One region of the Streptomyces sp. NPDC026538 genome, then DNA from elsewhere that is predicted to be linked to it. Evidence: riboswitches for the same ligand, from Rfam matches in the RefSeq annotation. Region 1 holds a riboswitch; each other region holds the start of a gene.
What was found. Region 1 has a riboswitch for S-adenosylmethionine ahead of thrC (threonine synthase). Riboswitches for the same ligand answer to the same signal wherever they lie in the genome.
Positions count from the first base shown of each region.

Region 2: linked by a shared signal. The riboswitch ahead of ACZ4N4_RS26300 (putative leader peptide) and the one ahead of thrC (threonine synthase) in region 1 are both predicted to bind S-adenosylmethionine.
Region 3: linked by a shared signal. The riboswitch ahead of ACZ4N4_RS19415 (amino acid ABC transporter permease) and the one ahead of thrC (threonine synthase) in region 1 are both predicted to bind S-adenosylmethionine.
Region 4: linked by a shared signal. The riboswitch ahead of ACZ4N4_RS02070 (aminotransferase class V-fold PLP-dependent enzyme) and the one ahead of thrC (threonine synthase) in region 1 are both predicted to bind S-adenosylmethionine.

Region 1 is NZ_JBVHQG010000010.1:153,515-159,305, forward strand. Features, by position in the region: gene otsB (trehalose-phosphatase) at 1-653, shown strand, start outside; gene ACZ4N4_RS34205 (alpha,alpha-trehalose-phosphate synthase (UDP-forming)) at 704-2,128, opposite strand; gene ACZ4N4_RS34210 (glucosyl-3-phosphoglycerate synthase) at 2,211-3,155, opposite strand; SAM riboswitch class I at 3,313-3,475, shown strand; gene thrC (threonine synthase) at 3,494-4,780, shown strand; gene ACZ4N4_RS34220 (MoaD/ThiS family protein) at 4,827-5,102, shown strand; gene ACZ4N4_RS34225 (cold-shock protein) at 5,562-5,768, shown strand.
Region 2 is NZ_JBVHQG010000006.1:589,566-595,356, forward strand. Features, by position in the region: gene ACZ4N4_RS26285 (DUF1684 domain-containing protein) at 273-1,094, shown strand; gene ACZ4N4_RS26290 (DUF427 domain-containing protein) at 1,202-2,017, opposite strand; gene ACZ4N4_RS26295 (hypothetical protein) at 2,040-2,174, opposite strand; SAM riboswitch class IV at 2,255-2,368, shown strand; gene ACZ4N4_RS26300 (putative leader peptide) at 2,404-2,520, shown strand; gene ACZ4N4_RS26305 (ABC transporter substrate-binding protein) at 2,765-4,384, shown strand; gene ACZ4N4_RS26310 (ABC transporter permease) at 4,388-5,347, shown strand; gene ACZ4N4_RS26315 (ABC transporter permease) at 5,344-5,791, shown strand, end outside.
Region 3 is NZ_JBVHQG010000004.1:540,889-546,679, reverse strand. Features, by position in the region: gene ACZ4N4_RS19435 (hypothetical protein) at 160-969, opposite strand; gene ACZ4N4_RS19430 (hypothetical protein) at 1,112-1,369, opposite strand; gene ACZ4N4_RS19425 (putative leader peptide) at 1,529-1,660, shown strand; gene ACZ4N4_RS19420 (glutathione S-transferase C-terminal domain-containing protein) at 1,861-2,733, shown strand; SAM riboswitch class IV at 2,811-2,922, shown strand; gene ACZ4N4_RS19415 (amino acid ABC transporter permease) at 3,325-4,305, shown strand; gene ACZ4N4_RS19410 (amino acid ABC transporter ATP-binding protein) at 4,302-5,096, shown strand; gene ACZ4N4_RS19405 (transporter substrate-binding domain-containing protein) at 5,160-5,791, shown strand, end outside.
Region 4 is NZ_JBVHQG010000001.1:444,175-449,965, reverse strand. Features, by position in the region: gene qcrB (cytochrome bc1 complex cytochrome b subunit) at 1-350, shown strand, start outside; gene trpD (anthranilate phosphoribosyltransferase) at 483-1,547, shown strand; SAM riboswitch class IV at 1,648-1,764, shown strand; gene ACZ4N4_RS02070 (aminotransferase class V-fold PLP-dependent enzyme) at 1,909-3,270, shown strand; gene ACZ4N4_RS02065 (Lrp/AsnC family transcriptional regulator) at 3,407-3,688, opposite strand; gene ACZ4N4_RS02060 (rhomboid family intramembrane serine protease) at 3,685-4,428, opposite strand; gene ACZ4N4_RS02055 (hypothetical protein) at 4,581-4,820, shown strand; gene ACZ4N4_RS02050 (NYN domain-containing protein) at 4,861-5,791, shown strand, end outside.

The DNA.
Region 1 (5,791 bases):
CGAAGGTGGCCGCCGTCGCCGTCATCACCGGCCGTCCCGTCGAGATCGCCGTCCGCTACGGCGGTTTCGCCGGCGTCCCCGGCCTGGACCACCTCGTCGTCCTCGGCCACTACGGTGCCGAACGCTGGGACGCGGCGACCGGTGAGATCACCGCGCCCCCGCCGCACCCCGGCATCGCCGCCGTCCGCGCCGAACTCCCGGCCGTCCTCGACGGCGCGGGGGTGCACGGCGCCTGGATCGAGGACAAGGGCCACGCCGTGGCCGTCCACACCCGCCGGGCCGACGACCCCCAGGCCGCCTTCGAGTCCCTCCGCGCACCCCTGACGGACCTGGCCACCCGCCACGCCCTGATCGTCGAACCGGGCCGCCTGGTCCTGGAACTGCGGCCGCCGGGCATGGACAAGGGCGTGGCGCTGCGCGAGTACGCGCGGGAGATCGGCGCGGGCGCGGTCCTCTACGCGGGCGACGACCTGGGCGACATCCCGGCCTTCGCAGCCGTGGAAAAGCTCCGCGCGGAGGGCGTCCCGGGCCTGTTGGTATGCAGCGGCAGCGAGGAGGTCACCGACCTCGCGGAGCGGGCCGACCTGGTGGTAGACGGCCCGGAGGAAGTCGTACGGCTACTGAAAACTCTGGCTGAGCTGAGCGCCCCGTAAGGGGCGCGGGGAACTGCGCGGCAAGCCCCCACCGGGCCCGCGCATGCCCCTCATTCCCGCAGTGCCCCCAACTGCTCAAGAAACCAGGCCGCCGGCGGCAACGCCGTAGCCGCCGCGGCCAGCCGCTTGCACCGCTCCGCCCGCTCCGCCCCCGGCAGACTCAGCGCCTCGTGCAGGGCGCGGGCCGTCCCTCCGATGTCATACGGGTTCACGACGATGGCGTCCTCGCCCAGCTCCTCGTACGCCCCCGCCTCCCGCGACAGCACCAGCACGCACCCCTCGTCCGAGACCACCGGGATCTCCTTGGCGACCAGGTTCATGCCGTCCCGGATCGGGTTCACCAGGGCCACGTCGGCCAGCCGGTAGGCCGCCAGCGACCTCGCGAAGTCGTCCTTCACATGCAGCACCACCGGCGTCCAACCCGCCGTCCCGTACGCCGCGTTGATGTCGTCCGCGACCCGCTGCACCTCGGCCGTGTAGTCGCGGTACACCGCGAGGTCCTGCCGCGACGGGTACGCGAACGCGACATGCACCACCCGCTCCCGCCACTCGGGGTGGTCGTCGAGCAGCTGCCGGTACGCCAGCATCCCCCGCACGATGTTCTTCGACAGCTCGGTCCGGTCCACCCGGACGATCGTCCTGCGGCCCTCCCCGATCTCCTCGCGCAGCGCCCGCATCCGCTCGTCCACGTCCGGCTCGTGGGACCGCTTCCGCAGGAACTCCGCGTCGGCCCCCAGCCCGTGCACCCCGATCCGGGTCTCCCCGGCCGTCGGGATCCCCGGGCCCAGCACCGCATGACAGCAGGCCACGAACGCGTCCGCCCACCGCCGGGTCAGGAACGCCGCGTGATCGGCGCCCAGGATCCCGCTCAGCAGCTCCGCCGCGATGTCGTCGGGGAGCAGCCGGAAGTAGTCCGGCGGTGCCCACGGGGTGTGGGAGAAATGGCCGATGCGGAGATCCGGCCGCAGCCGGCGCAGCATCCGTGGGGCCAGCGCCAGGTGGTAGTCCTGGATGACCACCACCGCGCCCTGGCCCGCCTCCTGCGCCAGCGCCTCCGCGAACGCCTGGTTGTAGGCCTGGTACGACGCCCACTGCCGCCGGAACTCCGCGTCGAAGATCGGCTCCAGCGGGGTCTGGTAGAGCATGTGGTGGACGAACCAGAGCATCGAGTTCGCGATGCCGTTGTACGCGTCCGAGAACACGTCCGGATCGATGTCGAGCATCCGGACCTGCTGTCCGCCGGTGTCCCCGGCCGGCAGCCGGCCGCCCTCGGCCCGCCGCACCGCCTCCCGGTCGCCGTCGCTCAGCGCCGCGCACACCCACACCGCGTTCGCGTCCGGCCCGATCGCCGACAGCCCCGAGACCAGCCCGCCGCCGCCGCGTCTGGCGTGCAGGGCACCGCCTTCGCCCACTACATACGAAACCGGGCCGCGGTTGGACGCGACCAGCACCTCAGCACCGCCGGTGAAAGCCATACGCCACAACCTAGCCCGGCCCGGAAACGCTCAAACGTACGGCTACGCCCGACGCGCCGCCGTATACGGCCGTACGACGAAGTCACGCCACCCGGCGCTCGGCGTACTCGGCGATCTCCGCCATCGGCGGCCGTTCCTCGGTGTCCACGGAGTAGGTGCGCGGTTCGAAGCCGTCCTCACCCCGTTCGAACTGGGTGAGGGAGGGGCGGATCAGGTGGCCGCGGGCCAGCCGCAGCTGGGCCGTGCGGTAGATCGCGGCGGACATCCGGCCGAGGGCCTGGCCGTCCTGGTGACGGTGTTTGCGGACCCCCACGTCGACCTGGGCGAGGGCGTCCAGGCCCACCAGGTGCAGGGCGTCGACCAGCATGCCCAGCTCCACGCCGTAGCCGACCGGGAAGGGGAGCTGTTCGAGGAGCGAGCGGCGGGCCGCGTACTCGCCGCCGAGCGGCTGGACGAACCCGGCCAGCTGCGGCCAGTGCATGTTCAGCAGCGGGCGGGCCATCAGTTCGGTGACCCGGCCGCCCTGTCCGGCCGATCCGGCGAGCGGGCGGTCGTACATCGCCTTGACCAGGTCCACGTCCGGGTCGGTCAGCAGCGGGCCGACGATCCCGGTGACGAAGTCGGAGGAGAAGTCACGTAGGTCGGCGTCGATGAAGCAGACGATGTCCCCGGTGGTGACGAGGAGGGAGCGCCAGAGGACCTCGCCCTTGCCGGGGACGGCGGGGATGCGCGGCAGGATCGTGTCGCGGTGCACGACCCGGGCGCCGGCCGCCGCGGCCACCGCCGCCGTACGGTCGGTGGAGCCGGAATCGACGACCACGAGCTCGTCGACGAGCGGCGCCTGCCGCATCAGGTCGTGACGGATGATCGCGACGATGTCGCCGACGGTCGCCTCCTCGTTGAGCGCGGGCAGCACCACGGAGACGGACTGCCCGGTGCGCTGCTTGGCGGCGAGTATCCGGTGCAGCGGGCGGTCGTTCATGGACCAGGAGCGGGTGGCCAGCCAGCGCTCGACTTCTTCCAGCACAGTCAGCGGCTCCTCACTGTCACGATCACACTGCGAGGTGTGATCCATCTCGCGGTTCGGACGACACTCTCAACTGTCCTGGCCTTCGGTTACAGTCTTGAACAACGCCGATGACCATCGCATGTCCTGGGGTCACCGGTCGTTGACAACCGCATACCGCTCATCCAGAGGGGCAGAGGGATACGGCCCGATGAAGCCCCGGCAACCCTCCAGTCGGTTACTCGTGGATCGCTGATCACTGTCGATCACTCGCGAGGCTCCCGGCTAGGGAAGGTGCCAAATCCGTCTCACGGCGAGATGCGTCGTGAGGAAGATGAGGAGAAAGGGCCTCGCCTCACATGGCTGTGCAGACTGCTGCGACCACCACCGACTCCACGACCGTCGATCTCGGTCCCGCCACTGCCCTGAGCTGCCGCGAGTGCGGCCACCGCGTGCCGCTCGGCCCGGTGTTCGCCTGCGAGGAGTGTTTCGGCCCGCTCGAAATCGCGTACGACTTCTCGGGCTACGACACCGAGGAGCTGCGGAAGCGGATCGAAGCGGGTCCCGCGAACATCTGGCGTTACGCGCCGCTGCTGCCCGTCCCCGCGGACGTGGCGACCAAGCCGAACATCAACCCGGGCTGGACCAAGCTCGTCCAGGCCGACAACCTGGCGAAGGAGCTGGGCGTCACCGGCGGCCTGTACGTCAAGGACGACTCCGGCAACCCGACGCACTCCTTCAAGGACCGGGTCGTCGCCCAGGCCGTCGAGGCCGCGCGCGCCTTCGGCTACACCACGCTCTCCTGCTCCTCCACCGGCAACCTGGCCGGCGCGGTCGGCGCCGCCGCCGCCCGGGCCGGCTTCCGCTCCTGCGTGTTCATCCCGCACGACCTGGAGCAGGGCAAGATCGTCATGGCCGCGATCTACGGCGGCGAGCTCGTCGGCATCGAGGGCAACTACGACGACGTGAACCGTTTCTGCTCCGAGCTGATCGGCGACTCGGCCGGCGAGGGCTGGGGCTTCGTCAACGTCAACCTGCGGCCGTACTACGCGGAGGGCTCCAAGACCCTGGCGTACGAGATCTGCGAGCAGCTCGGCTGGCGGATCCCGGACCAGCTGGTCGTCCCGATCGCCTCCGGCTCGCAGCTCACGAAGATCGACAAGGGGCTGCAGGAGCTGATCAAGCTCGGGCTCGTCGAGGACAGGCCGTACAAGATCTTCGGCGCGCAGGCCGAGGGGTGCTCACCGGTGTCGGTGGCCTACAAGGCGGGCCACGACGTGGTGCGGCCGCAGAAGCCGAACACCATCGCCAAGTCGCTGGCCATCGGCAACCCTGCCGACGGGCCGTACGTCCTGGACATCGCGCGTCGTACCGGCGGTGCGGTGGAGGACGTCACCGACGAGCAGGTCGTCGACGCGATCAAGCTGCTCGCGCGGACCGAGGGAATCTTCGCGGAGACCGCGGGCGGGGTGACGCTCGGAGTCACCAGGAAGCTCATCGAGAATGGGCTGATCGATCCGGCGAAGTCGATCGTCGTACTCAACACGGGTGATGGACTGAAGACGCTGGACGCCGTGGCGGGGACCGGGCTCACGGCGACCATTCGCCCGAATCTCGAGTCTTTCCGCGAGGCCGGGCTCGCCTGAGCCAGCTGTAAGAAACCAGGGCGTTGCCCCGATCGGAGGTTCAAACGTGAGCGTCACCGTTCGCATCCCCACCATCCTGCGCACCTACACCGGTGGTCAGGCCGAAGTCAGCGCCGAAGGCGGCACCCTCGGCGAGGTCATCTCCGACCTGGAGAAGAACCACACCGGGATCGCCGCCCGTGTTCTCGACGACGAGGGCAAGCTGCGCCGGTTCGTGAATGTGTACGTCAATGACGACGACGTGCGGTTCGAGCAGGGACTTCAGACGGCGACCCCGGACGGTGCGGGCGTCTCCATCATCCCGGCCGTGGCCGGCGGCTGACCTGCTGACAGGCTGATCGAATGACCGAACATTACCTTTGGTAACGCCGATCACCCACTGTTCATTCGATTGCCCCCTCCGTGAGAGAAGCGGAGGGGGCAATTCTGTGTGGTTGAGCGCGGTACAGTTGGGGAACGCGGTCCCGATCTCCAGGTCGGGAGCCCCGTATTCGACACCGCTGACCCGCCAAGAAGTAGCCAAAGTGTGCGGGTTATATGCGGCTTTCGCGGCTTTTATGGGGCCCGACTTGCCCTGAATTCGGCCGAATTCTTGCTATATTCCGGACCCTTCCCGTCCAGAATTCTCGTCCGATTGACCTGTTGCAGACGGCAGTTGGACAGATACATTCAGCCGCGGTCGACGCGTTCCGGCGCACGCCCCCAACCATTGGGGGGTGAGGTCTGACCCGGATCCGCGAAGTGTGGATCTGTGCAAGGGCCAGTAATAGGGGAGTTAGGCATGGCTCAGGGCACCGTCAAGTGGTTCAACGCGGAGAAGGGGTACGGCTTCATCGCGGTCGACGGTGGTGCGGATGTTTTCGTCCACTACAGTGCGATTCAGATGGACGGCTACCGCACCCTGGAGGAAGGTCAGCGGGTCGATTTCGAGATCTCGCAGGGCCAGAAGGGGCCGCAGGCGGACATGGTCCGGCTCGCGACCAGCTGAAGCACGCGCCGACTGACAGCGTC
Region 2 (5,791 bases), on a different contig from region 1:
GGATCAGCGACCTGCCTTCCGGATCAGCGAGACGCCTTCCGGATCAACGACAACAGAACGCGCTGGAGACGTGCGCCAGGTCGATGTGGCGCCTCCGGGTCAAATCCATACGCGGGGTCATGGAACGTGAGTTGAGCAGACGCCCACCCTGTCGGTCAATAAGTTCCGGACAGGTCTCACATTGCGGAAACGTGGAACTTCTCCTGGCGGGATGACGCGCGTCGGCCCGGCTGTTGTTCGAGAGACAGAACGCGCAGCTGGAGGGATCCGACATGACCGTTCAGGACGTCGACCGGGTGAGCTTCGTACAGGACTGGGAGGAGTGGCACCGGCAGAAGGAGGCGGTGCTGGCCGGCCCGCACGGGTTCCTCGCGATCACCGGTCTCCACTGGCTCGGCGACGAGCCCACCCGGTTCGAGGACGCGCCCGGTGCCTGGTCGAGCACCGCCGCCGGTGTGGTCGTCGCATTGGACGAGGGCGAGGAGGTTACCGTCGACGGGCAGGCCGTACGCGGCCGCCACGACTTCGGCGTCCTCCCCGAACGTGCCAGTGTGTACGTCGGCTGGGGCGACGCGGTGATCGAGGTCGCCAAGCGCGGCGGACACGACATCGTGCGGCCCCGCCACCCCGGCAACGCGCTGCGGACGGCGTTCACCGGGACACCTGCCTACGATCCCGACCCGCGCTGGGTGCTCTCCGGCCGCTTCCTGCCCTTCGGTACCCCGCGCCCGGTGACCGTGGGTGCCGCCGTCGAGGGTCTGGAGCACGTGTACGACTCCCCCGGCGAGGTCGAGTTCGAACTGGACGGCGCCGTGCACCGGCTCACCGCGTTCAACGGCGGGACGCCGGGAGCCCTGATGGTGCTGTTCACCGACAAGACCTCCGGCGTGACCACGTACGCGGCCAACCGCTCCCTCCGGATCGCCGCCCCCGACGCCGAGGGCAGGGTGACGATCGACTTCAACCGCGCCGCCAACCTGCCCTGCGCCTACACGGACCTGGCCACCTGCCCGCTGCCGCCGGCCGAGAACCGGCTGCCGGTCGCGATCGAGACGGGCGAGAAGCTCCCGCTGGAGCGCGGCGGCCGCCGCTGACGGAACCGCACGTCTCGCTGGCCCCCCGCCGCCGTAGCCGTGCTCCTCGGCCGGCGGCGGGGGCTGTCTGCGGGTGCCGGCCGCCTCGATCCCGCGGTCGTCTCTCGTCAGGTGCGCTGTTGCTCCGTGAGCGCCTTGGTGAAGTGTGTGACGGGGCGCTCCACCCGTTCCCCGTCGAGGGTGATGTCGACGGCCTCGTTGTAGAAGGCGAGGAGCCCCTGGACCGCGCCGACCGCGGGCAGCGGGTCCGGATAGCTCCAGACAACGTTGGGCGGGACGTCGGCCTCGCCGCGCCACGACCAGTACTCGGCGGTGCCCTTGTAGGGGCAGCCGGTGTGGTGGTCGGTGGCTTCGAGCAGGTCGAGGCGGACGTCCTCGCGCGGGACGTAGTAGCGGGTGGGCAGGCCGGTCTCGAAGAGCAGAACCGGCCGGCGGGTGTCCGCGACGACCGTGCCGGCGATCTCGACCACCAGGTGACGGCTGCTGGGGATGGCGTCCACCCGTTTGTGCGGGTCACGGGGGTGGATGAAGATCTCTTCCTCCTCCTCGTACCAGTGGTCCAGGCCCCGTCCGACGCGCCGGAACCACTCGAAGGCGATGTGGCCGGCCAGGTCGGCGGCCGGGAAGGTCCAGGCGGCGTTCTCCAGCAGCTCGCCGTCGACGTGGAGGTCGTAGAAGATCCACGAGCCGGTGTGGGTGCCGGCCGGGGGGTTCTTCGCGGGTCGGAGCAGGTCCTCGCGGACCTCCGCGCGCGGGAACGCGTACAGCGGTACGGGCACACCGGGCTCCCAGACGAGGACGGGATGGCGGCTGTCCACGATGGTGACGTCACCCTTACGGCCCCGCACCCAGCGCTCGCTCGGCTCCCACAGGAGCCCCTCGGGCGTGGTCCGCACGGCCTGCGCGGTGGGGAATGTGGTCATGACCGGCTCTCCTTCGGCTTGCTCACGCGGTGACTTCGGCGACGTGGGGGCGGTTCTCCCGCCAGGCGGCGAGCTGCTCGGGGCGGCCGAAGACCCGCAGGTACTCCTCGACGTTGCCACTCGCACGCTCCCACGCGTCCACCATGCGTCCCGGCACGTGACACGATCCCGTCTTCTCGAACAGGGCGCCGGTTGCGGCATTGACGTACGACAAAACCGATCCGTACGATCGCCAACGGCATTGAGTGTCAGCGTCAAGCCCTGGCTCGCTGACCGGCAACCCTCCCCCGCGGTGGGGTGCTCCAGGTGAAAGCCCGGCGGGGTCACCGACGACTCCCGCAAGCGCGTGGCCCCGTGACCGGGGCCGGAGACGAGGAGGGACCGGCATGCGACACAGCGATGACCCGGCTGCCTCCCCCGCCGACGCCACGGCGTACTCCCGGCTCTCGCGTCGGCGCCACATCGATCTGAAGCGCTCGACCAGCTGCCTCTGTCGGGTCTGACCGGCCCGCCTGCCGCCGGCTGACCCTCGTCACCGGCCCCGGCCCCTTCGCGCCGCCTTTCCCCCGCCACCGGTCCCCGGTGTCGTCCACCTGCCTCCGTTTGTCCTCCGTCTGCACAGCGCTTCCCCCGGCCGGCGCCGATCCGGCCGGGGCCGCACGCCTCTGCACGCCCTTGCACGGCCGTGCCTCGCGCCCCGAAGCCCGGCACCCCGTGCCGGGTGACACGAGTAGGAGAAAGCCCTCCGTGACTGCACTTGCGGATTTCAGACCCTCCCGATGGGCGCCCCTGGCCGCGCTCCTGACCACCAGCGTCCTGCTGACCGCGTGCGGTTCGGGCGACGACGGTTCCGGCGGCGGAAGCGGCCAGGCGAAGTCCGGCGGCACCCTGACCTTCGCGGTGGGATCCGACGCCGGTTGCGTGGATCCGCAGCAGGTCGGAAGCAACGACACCATCTACTCGGTGCGCCAGATCGTGGACTCCCTGACCGACCAGGACCCGAAGACCGGCAAGATCGTGCCGTGGCTCGCCAAGAGCTGGGACATCAGCGGCGACGCGACGACGTTCACGTTCCATCTGCGGCCGGGGGTCACCTTCAGCGACGGCTCGAAGCTGACCGCCCAGGTGGTCAAGGACAACTTCGACGCGGTGCCGGACCTCGGCGCCCTGGGCACCCTCGCGGAGGGCTACCTGAGCGGTGTCAAAAGCACCACCGTGGTCGACCCGCTCACCGTCAAGGTGTCCTTCAAGCAGCCCAACGCCCAATTCCTGCAGGCGACTTCGACCCACTCGCTGGGGATCGAGTCGTCGGCGAGCGTGAAGAGGTCCCCGCAGCAGAAGTGCAGTGACGGTGTGGTCGGCTCCGGGCCGTTCGTGCTGAAGCAGTACGTGCAGAACCAGTCGGTCACCCTGGCCAGGCGGGCCGGGTACGACTGGGGTTCCTCGCTGTGGTCGAAGAAGGGCGAGGCGTACCTGGACAAGCTGGTGTTCAAGGTCGTACCCGAGGCCGGGGTGCGAGCCGGCAGTCTGCAGTCCGGTCAGGTGGACGTGATCAGCAGCGTCGGCAAGGCCAACGAGGCGGCGCTCAAGGGCGGCCAGGTCGCCCTCCAGAGCCGGGCCAACCCCGGCGTGGTGTTCGGTCTGGGACTCAACAACTCGCGGCCCCTGCTGAAGGACACGAAGCTGCGCCAGGCGATCCTGGCCGCCGTCGACCGGAAGCAGATCGCCGACACCGTCTTCCCGACCGGCACCCAGCCGGCGACCAGCATCCTGGCGCACACCACGCCCGACTACACCGACCTCTCCACCGACCTCGCCTTCGACGCGGCCAAGGCCAAGTCCCTCCTGGATCAGGCCGGTTGGCAGGGCGGCGGCGACGGCGTCCGCACCAAGGACGGCAAGAAGCTGAGCCTGACCATCACCTGGTTCCCGAACGCGGCCACCAACCAGCCCGCGCTGGAGCTGGTCCAGCAGCAGCTCAAGGCCGTCGGGATCGACGTGGTGCTCAAGCAGCTCCCGGTCACCCAGTTCGCCACCACGCTCCAGTCGGGTGACTTCGACGTGGTGTGGGGGAACACGACCCGCGCCGACCCGGACATCCTGCGCGGCTCCTTCTCCACCCAGCTGGGCAACTTCTACCACCTGCCCGCCAGTTCGCTGGACACGGCGCTGTCCGCACAGGCCGCGACCACGGACACCGCGAAGCGCAGGCAACTGGTGACGGAGGCACAGCGGTTGATCGTGCGGAACGCGTACAACGTGCCGGTGGTGGAGCTCCAGACCCAGCTGGGCGTCGCGAACAAGGTGCACGACCTCGCATTCGACTCGGGCAGCCGCGTCCAGCTGCACGACACCTGGATCGGCTAGCGGATGCGACGCTATGTGATCAAACGGCTGGCGCAGGCGGTCGGGGTGCTGTGGGCGGCCTACACGGTGTCCTTCCTGGTGCTGGACTTCCTGCCCGGCGACCCGGTCTCCGCGATGGCCGGGGCGGGAGTGGACTCGGGGGAGGTCGACCCGGCCCAACTCGCCAGGCTGCGTCACGAGTACGGCTTCGACAAGCCCGTGCTGGTGCAGTACGCGGAGTATCTGGGCCGGGCGGTGCGCGGGGACTTCGGCGACGCGGTCTCCACCGGCCGCCCGGTGACCTCCACGCTGGCCGACGCGCTGCCGCAGACGCTCCAGCTGACCGGTGCCGCGCTGCTGCTGGCGGTGGTGCTCGGCGGCGGCCTCGCGGTGGTGGCCACGTACACCTCGCAGCGGTGGCTGCGGCAGCTGCTGCTGTCGCTGCCGCCGCTGGGGGTGTCGGTCCCGACGTTCTGGGTGGGTCTGCTGCTGGTCGAGGTGTTCTCGTTCCGGCTGCACTGGTTCCCGGCGTTCGGCAACGACGGGCTGCGCGGCCTGGATCTGCCGGCCCTGACGCTGGCGATCCCGACCGGCGCGCAGGTCGCCCAGGTGCTGGCCAAGAGCCTGCTGACCGCGCTGGACCAGGCCTATGTGGAGACCGCGCGGGCCAAGGGCGCCGGCCGGTGGCGGGTGCATCTGCGGCACGCGCTGCGCAACGCCTCGCTGCCGGCGCTGACGGTCGTCGGCCTGCTGGTCGGGCAGCTGATCGCCGGTTCGGTGGTGGTCGAGACGGTGTTCTCCCGGGACGGTCTGGGCCGGGTGACCGCGGCGGCGGTCACCACCCAGGACATCCCGCTGGTCCAGGGGGTGGTGGTGTTCGGCGCGCTGATCTTCGTGGCGACGAACCTGCTCGTCGACCTCGTCTATCCGCTGCTGGACCCGCGGATCGTGGTGGCCTCGGACAGAAGGGCGAGCTTCGCATGAGTCAGAGCCTTGTCGACGACCAGGCCGAGGCCGCCCTCGGCCTCGCCCGGCCGGTCGAGACGGGACCTCCCGCGGAACCCGGACGGCCCGCCGACATCCGCCGGGTGCTCCGGTTCCTGCTGCGCCGCCCCGGTCTGCTGGTGTCCGCCGTCGTCCTCGTGCTGGTGGTGCTGGCCGCCTTCTGGCCGGATCTGTTCACCTCGCAGGACCCGCTGAAGGGGGTGCCGTCCCAGAACTTCCGCGGCCCGAGCGGCAGTCACTGGTTCGGCACGGACGAACTGGGCCGCGACGTCTTCTCCCGCGTGGTGCACGGCGCCCAGCTCTCCCTCAAGGCCACGCTGATCGCGGTCCTGGTCGCGTTCGTCGTCGGCGGGCTGCTCGGCGTGGTCGCCGGGTTCGTGGGCCGCTGGGTGGACGACGTTCTGATGCGCTTCGTCGACGTCC
Region 3 (5,791 bases), on a different contig from region 1:
CTGCGGCAGGCAACGTTCGCCCCGTCCCGACGCCCGGCACGCACTCTCGCCGCACCGGCCGAAAGCCCAAGTACATCCAGTACGAGGACTTCCGCCCGGCACACGGGGAGCACGCACCGGACGCCGCTCCTTGACGGGCAGACGTCGCCTGCCGCGGCACTAGTCGAACTGGCTCGGCATCGGCGCCGGGGTCTTGCCGGACAGCACGTCCTTGAGGCGCTGGGCGCCGGTCTGCACGGCCAGTGCGGTGCTGTCGTGGTCGACGCCGGACAGGCCGCCGTTGGTGACCGCCGCCCCGGAGGCGCCGATCCGCAGCACCGCCACGTCCGTGGTGTAGGTGGCGGACTGGCCGTTGGCGTTCCCCTGGACGGTCACCGTCAGGGCCTCGCGCGCGTCGCCCGACTTCGGCACCTTCGCCGACACGACCTGCACGGTCCGCCGGCCGCCGTCCTTGCCGGTGGCCGTGAACTGGTTGCACTTGTCCGGCAGGGTCTTCAGCCAGGCCAGCGTGGCGTCCAGGTTCGCCGAGCCGTAGTCGCCGACCTGGTACAGCATCCGGGAGTCCTCCGAGGTGAACCCGCGCAGCCCGGAGGCGCCCGAAGCGCGGCCGAGGAGGCTGTCGGAGTACAGGGCGTCGAGGAGGCGCTGGCAGTCGGCGGCATCCGACTTGGCGGTGAGGAAGGCGGCCACGTCGACCTTCCCGACCAGCATCGAGTTGCGCCAGGTCGCCGCGTCTTTGGCCAGCTGCCAGTTGTCCTCGATGTCGGCCGGCGTGATCAGCGCGGCCTGCGCACCCGCCCTGGTGAGGGCGGGGGTCGCCGACGGGGACGCGGGCGAGTGCTCGCCGGCGGGCGAGACGGACACGGCCTCGGGGCCCCCGCTCTCGTCCGTGCAGGCCGCCGTGGCGAGCAGGATCCCCGTCGCCAGGGCCGAGACGAGAACACGCACGGGTCGGGACGGACGGATCATCGCGACTGCCTCCTCGGGAACGCGGTACGTCGCTCCGCGGGGGCAGCGGTGCTGCGTCACTGCGCGGGCAACGGCGGTACGTCCCTCCACGCCACCATCCGGCACGGGCGCCGACCACCCGCGCGTGCCATCCGGGTGAGCGTCATGATCCGGGAACCGTGATCCGCACCTTCCGGCTGCCGCAGCGCGGGCACACCGCGTCGGTGAGCGGCGACCGCACGGCCCGGCCGGCCTCGTCGACGTACTCCTGGGTGCTCCGCAGGTCCGGGTCGGCGATCGGGTCGGTGAAGAACACCGCCTGGAAGGTGGCCTCCCAGACCTCGCCGCACCGCCCGCAGGCGAACACGAAGGTCTCGGGCACGGCGCCGGGCACGGGCCCGGGACCCGGGGGCTCGCTCATCGCATCCGGCTCCTGTCACTCGGCCTGCGCCTCCAGCGGACATCCCCTGGCGCCCCGCGGCAAGCCGGGCCGGCCGTCCCAGGCGTGGACGCCCCCTTGACGGCACGCGGAGGCCGATCGACACTCCAGGTGGGAATCCTAGTGAAAAGGTAGGGAAAGATGGGTCGGCTGCGCACGGTCACCGGCAGACAGCGCCGAGGGAACCGCACGCCCTGCCCCGTTCCGCTGCTCACCTCCCGCCTGCACATCGACCTGCAGCGCGTGTGCAGCGCCATCAGCCGCACCGGCTGAGCACCCTCCGCCGGCCGTACCCGCCGCCGGCCGTACCCGCCGCCCGGCCATGACCGGCCGGGCGCCCGTAGCCGGCCGCACCCGCCGAACGCCCACCCACCGAGCGTCCGGCCCTCGGGCGCCCGCCCACCGAGCGCCCACCCACCGACGAACGCTTCCGCCGCGCGTACGTCCGCGCGCCTCTACCCCCGGGGAGACGCATGTCCATCACTCCGCTCGCCGCCGTTCCGTCCGTCCGCACCGGCCCCGCCTTCCGCGGGCGCATCGGCCGGGACGCCCGCAGCGGGCACTACGCCGTGCCGCGCCGCTACCGGCTCCACCTCGCCACCGCCTGTCCCGACGGCCTCCGCATCGCCGTCGGCCACAGCCTGCTGGCCCTCGACGACTGTTGTCCGGTCACCTTCCTGGCCGCCGTCCCGGACTGTTCCGACGGCAGCCACTCGGCGCTGCGCCCGCTGTACGAGGCGAGTGCCCACCACTACTCGGGTCCGGCCCTCGCGCCGGTGCTCAGTGACGACTGGTCAGGCCGGATCGTCAGCACGCACAGCCGGGACATCCTGCGCGACCTGGACCGCCACTTCGGCGACGGCGGCGTCCGGCTGTACCCGTGCGGTGCCGAGGCCGAGATCGAGGAGGTCGAGCGGCTCTGCGCGGAGGACATCGAACAGGCGGCACAGCACGCCGGCCGGGAGGGCGGCGACCCGGAGGCGCTCGAGACGCTGCTGGCCGCCCTGGACGAGCTGGAGCACCGCCTGACCGGCACCGAGTTCCTGGTCGGCGGGCAACTCACGGCCGCGGACGTCGAGTTGTGGGTGTCCCTGGTGCAACTCGACACCGTGCACCGCAACCACCTGGACGCCGCCGCCGTGCACGCCATCGCCGGCCACCCGGTGCTGTGGGCCTACGCCCGCCGGCTGGCCGCCCACCCGGCCTTCGGCGCCCATCTGGACCTCGACGGCATCGCCCGCCGCCACCACGGCCGTTGCCAGGGCCTGGAGGCCGCCGGCGCGGCCGTCCAGATCCTGGACTGGGCGGGCCATGCGGCGGACGCTCCCGGCGCTTCACGCAGGTGAGAGCGTTCCGAACCGTTTCGCCAGTCGGACAGGCGTTGACATTCGTTCGGACGGCTGCCTAACTTACGGACCAGAACGGTCAAGAGCGTCAGCATCAAGCCCTGGCTTGCTGACCGGCAACCCTCGCACCGCGGTGGGGTGCCCCAGGTGACGACCGGACCGGATGACGATGTTCGGTAAGCGCGAGGCCCCCAGGGGCCGCCACAACAGTGACAGGTGACGGGACATGTACGCAGCTTCCAGGTCGGCCGAGGGCCGCACCCCGGGCTGCGTACAGCCGTATCCGAGCCCGCTGGTCGCCGACCGCGCCGTCGACCTGCTCCGCGTCAACAGCGCCCTGTGTAGCGCGTGTACCGCACCGGGCCGCGCCCGCTGTCGGGTCTGACCAGGCCTTTCCGCCTCGCCCGCAGCGCGGCTCCCGCAGCCTCGCGTCCCAGCGTCCTCGTCGAAGCACCGGCCGCCCCGGTGTGAAGCCGTCCGCCCCATCCCGTGTCCCGCGCGCCCCCGCGCACCTGTGCCGTGTCCCGACGCGGTGCGGTGCCGCGGCCCCGGCTGTGTGATCCGGGGTGTCCGACTCCGCCGGAGCCCGCCATGAGTGAACCCCCAGGCGTCCTGTCCGTGGCCGAGGCGCCACCGCCCACTGACGCACCGTCAAAATCTCTGAAAAGCCAGCGAGTTCAGCCACTGCGCCGACCCGGCCGGTGGATCGCCACCGCCGTCGTCCTGGTGCTCGTCGCGCAGTTCGTGCACGGACTGGCCAGCAACCCCTTCTACCAGTGGGACCGCTTCCGCTACTGGTTCCTGCGCCCCACCATCCTCGACGGGCTCGTCGTCACCCTCGAAGTCGCCGCGCTCAGCGCCGTACTTGGCCTGCTCGGCGGCGTCGTACTCGCCCTCGCGAGGCTTTCCGGCAGTCCGGTGCTGCGGGCGGTCAGCTGGACCTACACCTGGCTGTTCCGCTCGATCCCGCTGATCGTCCTGCTGATCTTCCTCTACAACTTCTCCGCCCTCTACAAGACGCTCAGCCTGGGTGTTCCCTTCGGTCCGTCCTTCGTCACCTTCGACGAGTCGAAGCTCGCCACCGACATGGCCATCGCCGTGATCGGCCTCAGCCTCAACGAGGCGGCCTACGCCTCCGAGGTGGTGCGCGGCGGCATCCTCTCCGTCGACCAGGGCCAGCACGAGGCGGCCGCCGCGCTCGGCCTGCCCAAGGGCTACCAGTTCACCCGGATCGTCTTCCCGCAGGCCCTGCGCTCCATCGTGCCGAATTACGTCAACCAGCTCATCGGCCTGATCAAGAGCACGTCCCTGGTGTTCTACGTCTCGCTGCTCGACCTCTTCGGCTCGGTGCAGTCCATGGGCAGCACCTACCCCGGTGACATCGTGCCGCTGCTGCTCGTCGCCACCGTCTGGTACCTGATCCTGACCAGCGCCGTCTCCGTGGTGCAGTACTACGTCGAGCGGTACTTCGCCCGCGGCGCCACCCGCACGCTGCCGCCGACCCCCCTCCAAAGACTCCGCACCGGCCTGGCCGGCCTGCGGGAACGGATACGCCGGGAGGCCGCCGTATGACCACCGCACCGGAGAAGGCGCCGGACATCGCGCCGGCCGCCCTGGAGATCCACGACGTCCACAAGTCGTACGGCGCCCACCGCGTCCTCGACGGCATCGACCTGACCGTCCGTCCCGGCGAGGTCACCGTCGTCCTCGGCCCGTCCGGCTCCGGAAAGTCCACGCTGCTCCGGGTCGTCAACCACCTGGAGAAGCCCGAGTCCGGCTACGTCAGCGTCGGCGGCGAGCTGATCGGTGTCAAACGCCACGGCGACGGTCTCAAGGAACTGAGCGAACGCGCCATCCTGGCCCAGCGCAGCCGGATCGGTTTCGTCTTCCAGAACTTCAACCTGTTCCCGCACCTGACGGTCCTCGACAACGTCGCGGCCGCCCCCGTCGCCACCGGAAAGCTGACCAGGCCGGAGGCCCAGCGGCTGGCCAAGGAACTCCTCGAACGGGTCGGCCTCGGCGAGCGCGTCGGCGCCTATCCACGCCAGCTCTCGGGCGGTCAGCAGCAGCGCGTCGCCATCGCCCGCGCCCTCGCGCTGCGCCCCGGGATCATCCTGTTCGACGAGCCGACCTCCGCGCTCGACCCCGAACTGGTCGGCGAGGTCCTCGCGGTCATCAAGGACCTGGCGTCCAGCGGCACCACCCTGGTGATCGTCACCCACGAGATCGGCTTCGCCCGCGAGGTCGCCGACCGGATCGTCTTCATCGACGGCGGAAAGATCGTCGAACAGGGCCCGCCCGCCGAGATCCTCGACCATCCGCGGCACGAACGGACCCGGGACTTCCTGCGCAAGGTCCTCTGAACGGCCTCCCCCCTTCATTTCCCGCTCGACCTCTCACCTTTCGCTCGAACACGAAGGACAGCCATGCCCACGCTCCTCTCCCGACGCAGCCTGATCCGCGGCCTCACCACGGCGACCGCCGTCGCGACCCTCGCCACCGGGCTCGCCGCCTGCGGGGGCGACAGCGACGCGGCCACCACGACCGGCAGCGCCAAGAGCGGCGAGGTCGTCATCGGACAGGTCTCCAACGGCGCCGCCCAGCAGACCACCATCAAGGTCTCCGAGGTCAAGTCCATCAGCGCCGAACTGCCCGCCGCCGTCCGCAAGAGCGGCAAGCTCGTCATCGGCGAGGGCGCCCTGCCCGCCGGGTTCCCGCCGCTGGCCTACGTGGGCGGCGACCAGAAGACCCTCACCGGTTCCGAACCCGATTTGGCCCGGCTGGTCGCCGCGGTCTTCGGCCTCACACCCGAGGTGAAGAACTTCACCTGGGAGAACATGTTCGTCGGCATCGACAGCGGCAAGGTCGACGTGGCCCTCTCCAACATCACCGACACCGAGGAGCGGAAGAAGAAGTACGAGTTCGCCTCCTACCGGCAGGACAACCTCGCCTTCACCGTTCCGAAGAAGAGCACCTGGAACTTCGGCGGGAACTACGAGAACCTCGCCGGCAAGACCGTCTCCGTCAGCGCCGGCACCAACCAGGAGAAGATCCTCCT
Region 4 (5,791 bases), on a different contig from region 1:
TCGCGTTCCTCGTCACCAAGCGGATCTGCCTCGGCCTGCAGCGCCGGGACCGCGAGAAGGTGCTGCACGGTCGTGAGACCGGCATCATCAAGCGGCTGCCGCACGGTGAGTTCATCGAGGTGCACGAGCCGCTCAGCCAGGAGCAGCTGCACACCCTCACGGCCCACCACCAGTACGAGCCGGCCGAGATCGGCGCGGCGGTGGACGAGAACGGTGTCGAGCGCAAGATCAAGGGCTCCGAGAAGCTCCGCGCCAAGCTGAGCAGCGCCTACTACGGCGAGGACAACCAGATCCCGAAGCCCACCGTCGAGGAGTACAAGGAGATCACGAGCGGCCACGGCCACCACTGATCGACCGCGTCGCCACGCCACGGTCGAAGGGCCCCCGTCCGGTGTACGGATGGGGGCCCTTCGCCGTGCCCGGGGCTGGATAGGGTAGGCCTGACACCGTTTTTTGCCGGTACGACGATCAGGAGCGGCCTTATGAGCGCTGTGACCCCCGCTGGAGGCGACATCGCGGCGGGCCGTTCCTGGCCCGAGGTGCTGAACGCGCTGCTCTACGGCCAGGACCAGAGCGCGGACGCGACGGCCTGGGCGATGGACCAGATCATGCGCGGCCAGGCGACCGACGCCCAGATCGCCGGCTTCGTCGTCGCCCTGCGGGCCAAGGGCGAGACGGTGGACGAGATCAACGGCCTGGTCCGCACGATGTACGCGCACGCCAACGTCATCGAGGTACCGGGCCGCACGGTCGACATCGTCGGCACCGGCGGTGACGGCGCCAAAACGGTGAACATCTCCACGATGTCGGCGCTGGTGGTGGCCGGCACCGGGGCGAAGGTCGTCAAGCACGGCAACCGGGCCGCGTCCTCCGCGTCCGGCGCCTCGGACGTGCTGGAGAAGCTCGGCGTCAACCTCGACCTGACCCCGCGGCGGGTGGCCGAGGTCGCCGAGGAGGCCGGCATCACCTTCTGCTTCGCCGTCAAGTTCCACCCGGCGCTGCGCCATGCCGGCGCGGCCCGCGGCCAGCTGGGCATCCGCACGGTGTTCAACATCCTCGGCCCGCTGACCAACCCCGCGCAGGTGCGGTCCCAGGCGGTCGGCGTCGCGGACCCGCGCATGGCACCGGTCGTCGCGGGCGTCTTCGCCGAGCGCGGCAACTCCTCCCTGGTCTTCCGCGGCGACGACGGCCTCGACGAACTGACGACCACCGCCACGTCCCACGTCTGGATCGTCCGCGACGGCAAGGTCACCGAGGAGACCTTCGACCCGCGGGACGCCGGCATCGAGCTGGTCCCGGTGGAGGCGCTGCGCGGCGGCGACCCGTCGTACAACGCGGAGGTCGCGCGCCGGCTGCTGGACGGCGAGACGGGCCCGGTCCGTGACGCGGTCCTGCTGAACTCGGCGGCGGCCCTGGTGGCCCTGGACCCGGGCACCGGAACGCTCGCCGAGCAGATCCGTGCCGGCATGGACAAGGCCGCGGAGTCGATCGACTCGGGCGCGGCCAAGCGGGTGCTGGAGCGCTGGGCGGCGGCCACCAACCGGTAGGCGCCCAACGGAAGAGAGCATGTGGCGCCGGCGCCCTCGGCAGTCCGTCATCCGGACAGGAGTTGCGCGCCGGCGATCACCTCATCTAGTTTTCCACTCAGGTCATGAGTGACAGTCATGAGGCCCCGGCCGACTGTCCGGCAACCCTCCGTCCGTGGCGGGGTGCCCCGGGTGAAGACCAGGCCGTAGGCAGCGAGGTCTGCGGCAAGCGCGGATCCCTCACGCTCTTCTGAATGAGCAAAGCCCAGGGATCCTGGTCATCGAGGGAGTCCCCCGTGAGCAAGCGAATGCGCTAGGGCGTCGAGCCCCCACTTCCGCGCACCCTTTTCCCTTTCTTCCTTCCTCTCACGGGAGTTCCGCCATGTCCGTCTCCACCGCCGCCTCCGCCCAGTCGGTTTGTGCTCCCCTGCCCGTTCTGGGGCGGGATGTCATCGTCCCGCTCGTCACCGGTGGCGAGGTCACCTACGCCGCCCTCGACTACGCGGCCAGCGCCCCCGCCCTCCAGCGTGTCTGGGACGACGTGGCCGCGTACGCGCCCTACTACGGCAGCGTCCACCGCGGCGCCGGCTACCTCTCCCAGCTCTCCACGGACCTCTTCGAGAACGCCCGCCGGACCGTCGCCGAGTTCCTCGACTGCCGTGAGGACGACCAGCTGGTCTTCACCCGCTCGACCACGGACTCCCTGAACCTCCTGGCCCGCGCCCTCCCGGCCGGCTGCCAGGTCTTCGTCTTCGAGACCGAGCACCACGCGAGCCTGCTGCCCTGGCAGGACGCCCGGGTCAGCTACCTCGACGCCCCGCGCACCCCGCGCCAGGCCGTGGAGACCCTGGAGAAGGCCCTCGCCGACCGTGACCCGCACGGCCCGGCCCTGGTCTGCGTCACCGGCGCCTCGAACGTCACCGGCGAGCTGTGGCCGGTCCGTGAGCTGGCCGCCGCCGCGCACGCGCACGGCGCCCGGATCGTCCTGGACGCGGCCCAGCTGGCCCCGCACCACCCGGTGAGCGTCCGCGAGCTGGACGTCGACTGGATCGCCTTCTCCGGCCACAAGCTGTACGCCCCCTTCGGCTCCGGCGTCCTGGCCGGCCGCGCCGACTGGCTGCGGGCGGCCGAGCCGTACCTCGCGGGCGGCGGCGCCAGCCGCAAGGTCACCCGGCGCGCGGACGGGGGAGTGGCCGTGGAGTGGCACGACAGCGCTGCGCGGCACGAGGCGGGCTCCCCGAACGTCATCGGCGCCTACTCGATCGCCGCCGCCTGCAAGGCGCTGACCGAGGCGGGCTTCGACACGCTGGTCGCCCGCGAGCGGCACCTGATCGCCAAGGTCCGGGAGGGCCTCGCCGAGGTGCCCGAGGTCCGTGTCCTGTCCCTCTTCGGCGACGACGCCCCCCGCGTGGGCGTGCTCTCCTTCGTGGTCGAGGGCTGGAACAGCTCCCACTTCGCCGCCGCCCTCTCCGCCGAGTACGGCATCGGCGTCCGCGACGGCCTCTTCTGCGCCCACCCGCTGGTCAGGACCCTGCTGGGCTCCGACCCCCAGACCCAGGGCGAGTGCGGGGCGCCGGAGGCGGCACCGGGCGAGAAGTCCCTCAACGCGATCCGGGTGAGCTTCGGGGCGGGGACGCCCGACGAGCACGTGGAGCGCTTCGCGAACGCCGTGAAGGAACTGGTTGCCCACGGCGCCAAGTGGACGTACCGCACGGAAGAAGGCCGCTGCGTCCCGGCGGTGTGATCAGCGCCCCGCAAGGGGCGCGGGGAACTGCGCGACCAGCCACGACGGACCCGCAGACGACCGCGGTGCGGGCCGGTGGGGGCTGAGCGCGCAGTTCCCCGCGCCCCTGACGGGGCGCTTGGGTGAACGGCGTCCGCTAGCTGTCCAGGCCGATGGCGAACGCGGCCTCCAGGTCGTGCTGGGAGTACGTGCGGAACGCGACGTGCGTGTCCGTGCCCTCCACGCCCTGGATCTTGCTGATCCGGCCCGGGATCACCTCGGCCAGATCCTCGTGCTCGCGCACCCGGACCATGGCGATCAGGTCGTACGTACCGGTGACGGAGAAGACCTCGCTGACGCTGTCCAGCGCGGCGATCTGTTCCGCGATCTCGGGGATCCGGTCCACGCTGGTCTTGATGAGGACGATCGCGGTGATCACGGCTGGTTCTCTCCCTCGGGTGCCGGAGCTGGGGCGGCCTTCACTTTAGTCCCACGGCCGTACCGCACCCACGCGTAGCCGACGCCGAGTCCGAAGCCGACCAGGTGGGCGAGGTAGGCCACGCCGGGGCCGGAGGGGGCCTGGTTCAGGGCGACCCACTGCAGGGCCGCCCAGAAGGGGAGCACCACCCAGGCCGGGAACCGCAGCGGAAGGAAGAAGAGGAACGGCAGAAGACTGGTCACGCGGGCGTTGGGGAACAGGTACAGGAACGCTCCGAGGACCGCCGAGATCGCCCCGGACGCCCCCACCAGCGACTGCTGGGACGTGGCGTTGGCGGCCGCGTAGCCGAGCAATGCGAGGTAGCCGCAGCCGATGTAGAAGAGGGTGAACTCGACGCGGCCCATCCGTTCCTCGGTCATCGCCCCGAAGACGAAGAGGAAGAGCATGTTGCCGAGCAGGTGCACCCAGCTGCCGTGGATGAACAGCGCCGTGGCCGGGGTGAGCACCTCCCGCGCCGGACCGTCGAACAGGTCGGCGGGGACCACCCCCCAGCGCCGGAAGTACGCGCGCTGGGCGGCCGCCAGGGCGTCCCCGGTGCCGTAGGACGGGGTGAAGCCGGACGCCGGGCCGAGCACGAAGATCAGGCAGCACACGGCGATCAGGGTGTACGTCATGGGCGCCGACGTCCCCCTCAGGCTCCGCAGCGTCCGGCCGGCCGTCGTGTTCCAGTTGCCGATCATGGACATAGAGCATGACGTAACGGGATGCACTGGTGCAGATCGCCTCGCCGCCCTGGACGGGGCGGCGTCGAGTACTCGCCAGGCCGTAGGGTAACGAGCCACACGCGTCGGGACGGCGCGTCACGGACACTAGAAGGAAGCGAACAGTCACGATGACGGTTCCCCTGCCGACCGCCACGACGCGGTGGCGCTGCACCCTCTGTGGCAACCTCACGAGGTTCGACGTGACCCGCTCGTCGAAGGTCGTGGAGTACGTGCACCTCGACCTGGCCGGTGAGCCCAAGGTCGAGGAGCGCGAGGTGGTCAGTGAGACCATCGAGTCGGTGCGCTGCCGCTGGTGCAACGCGGTGGACCAGGTGGAACTCGTGGACAGGCCGGGTGCCGACTCCTGAGACCGGGAGGCGGCCCCGCACAGGTGATGGGGTGTGACGGATGGTGGAGACCACAGGCGGGGGGCCGGGCGACGGCACCGCCGAGGTGCTTGACCGTCCGTTGCCCGACGGCGTGCGACGGCGTGTCGTGCAGATCGTGTCGGACGGCTTCGGCGGCCTGACCGTCGCCGAACTGCCGGCTCAACTGCGGCAGTACGCCCGGTTCGCCCCGAACCGGCGGGCCAAGTTCGCCGGCAACGCCATGGCGACCGCGCTGGAGACGGACACCCTTTTCCGGCAGCGGATCGGGGAGAAGCTCAGAGAGGCCCAGCCGGAACTCGCCGGCGCCCTCGACTCCGGCTCACCTCCCCCGGCCGCGGACCCGCTCGATGTGGCGGCCGCGGCCTACGTACTGCGCCCCACGGGCTGGGTGAAGCTGGTGGCGGCGGCCGGCGAGGAGGCCCAGCGGGCCGACGCCGAGCGCGCCGACGAGGAGAGCCGGGCCGAACTGGAGCGGCTGCGCGAGGAGCTGGACCGGGCCCGGGCGCAGACCCGTGCCGACACGGAGCGGCTGCGCGCCGAGCTGGACGCGGCGAAGAAGGAAGCGGAATCGCTTCACCGCAAGCTGCGCGCGGCCCTCAGTGACGTCAAGCGGGGTCAGGCCGCGCTGCGCAAGCTGCAGGGCGAGATGGAGTCGGTGCGCACCGAGGGGCAGGCCCAGGTGTCCGCCGCCGAGAGCGAGGGCCGGCGTCTCAAGGGCCGGCTCGGCGAGGTCGAGGCAGCCCTGGAGGCCAGCCGCCGGGCCGCCCGCGAGGGACGCAGCGTCGAGGACATGAGAGTGCGGCTGCTGCTCGACACCGTCCTGGACGCGGCCCAGGGGCTGCGCCGCGAACTGGCGCTGCCGCCGGTGTCGGTGCGGCCCGCCGAGACCGTGGACGCGGTCGAACCGGGACGAATGACCCCGAAGGACATCGCGGCCCGGGCGCTCTCCG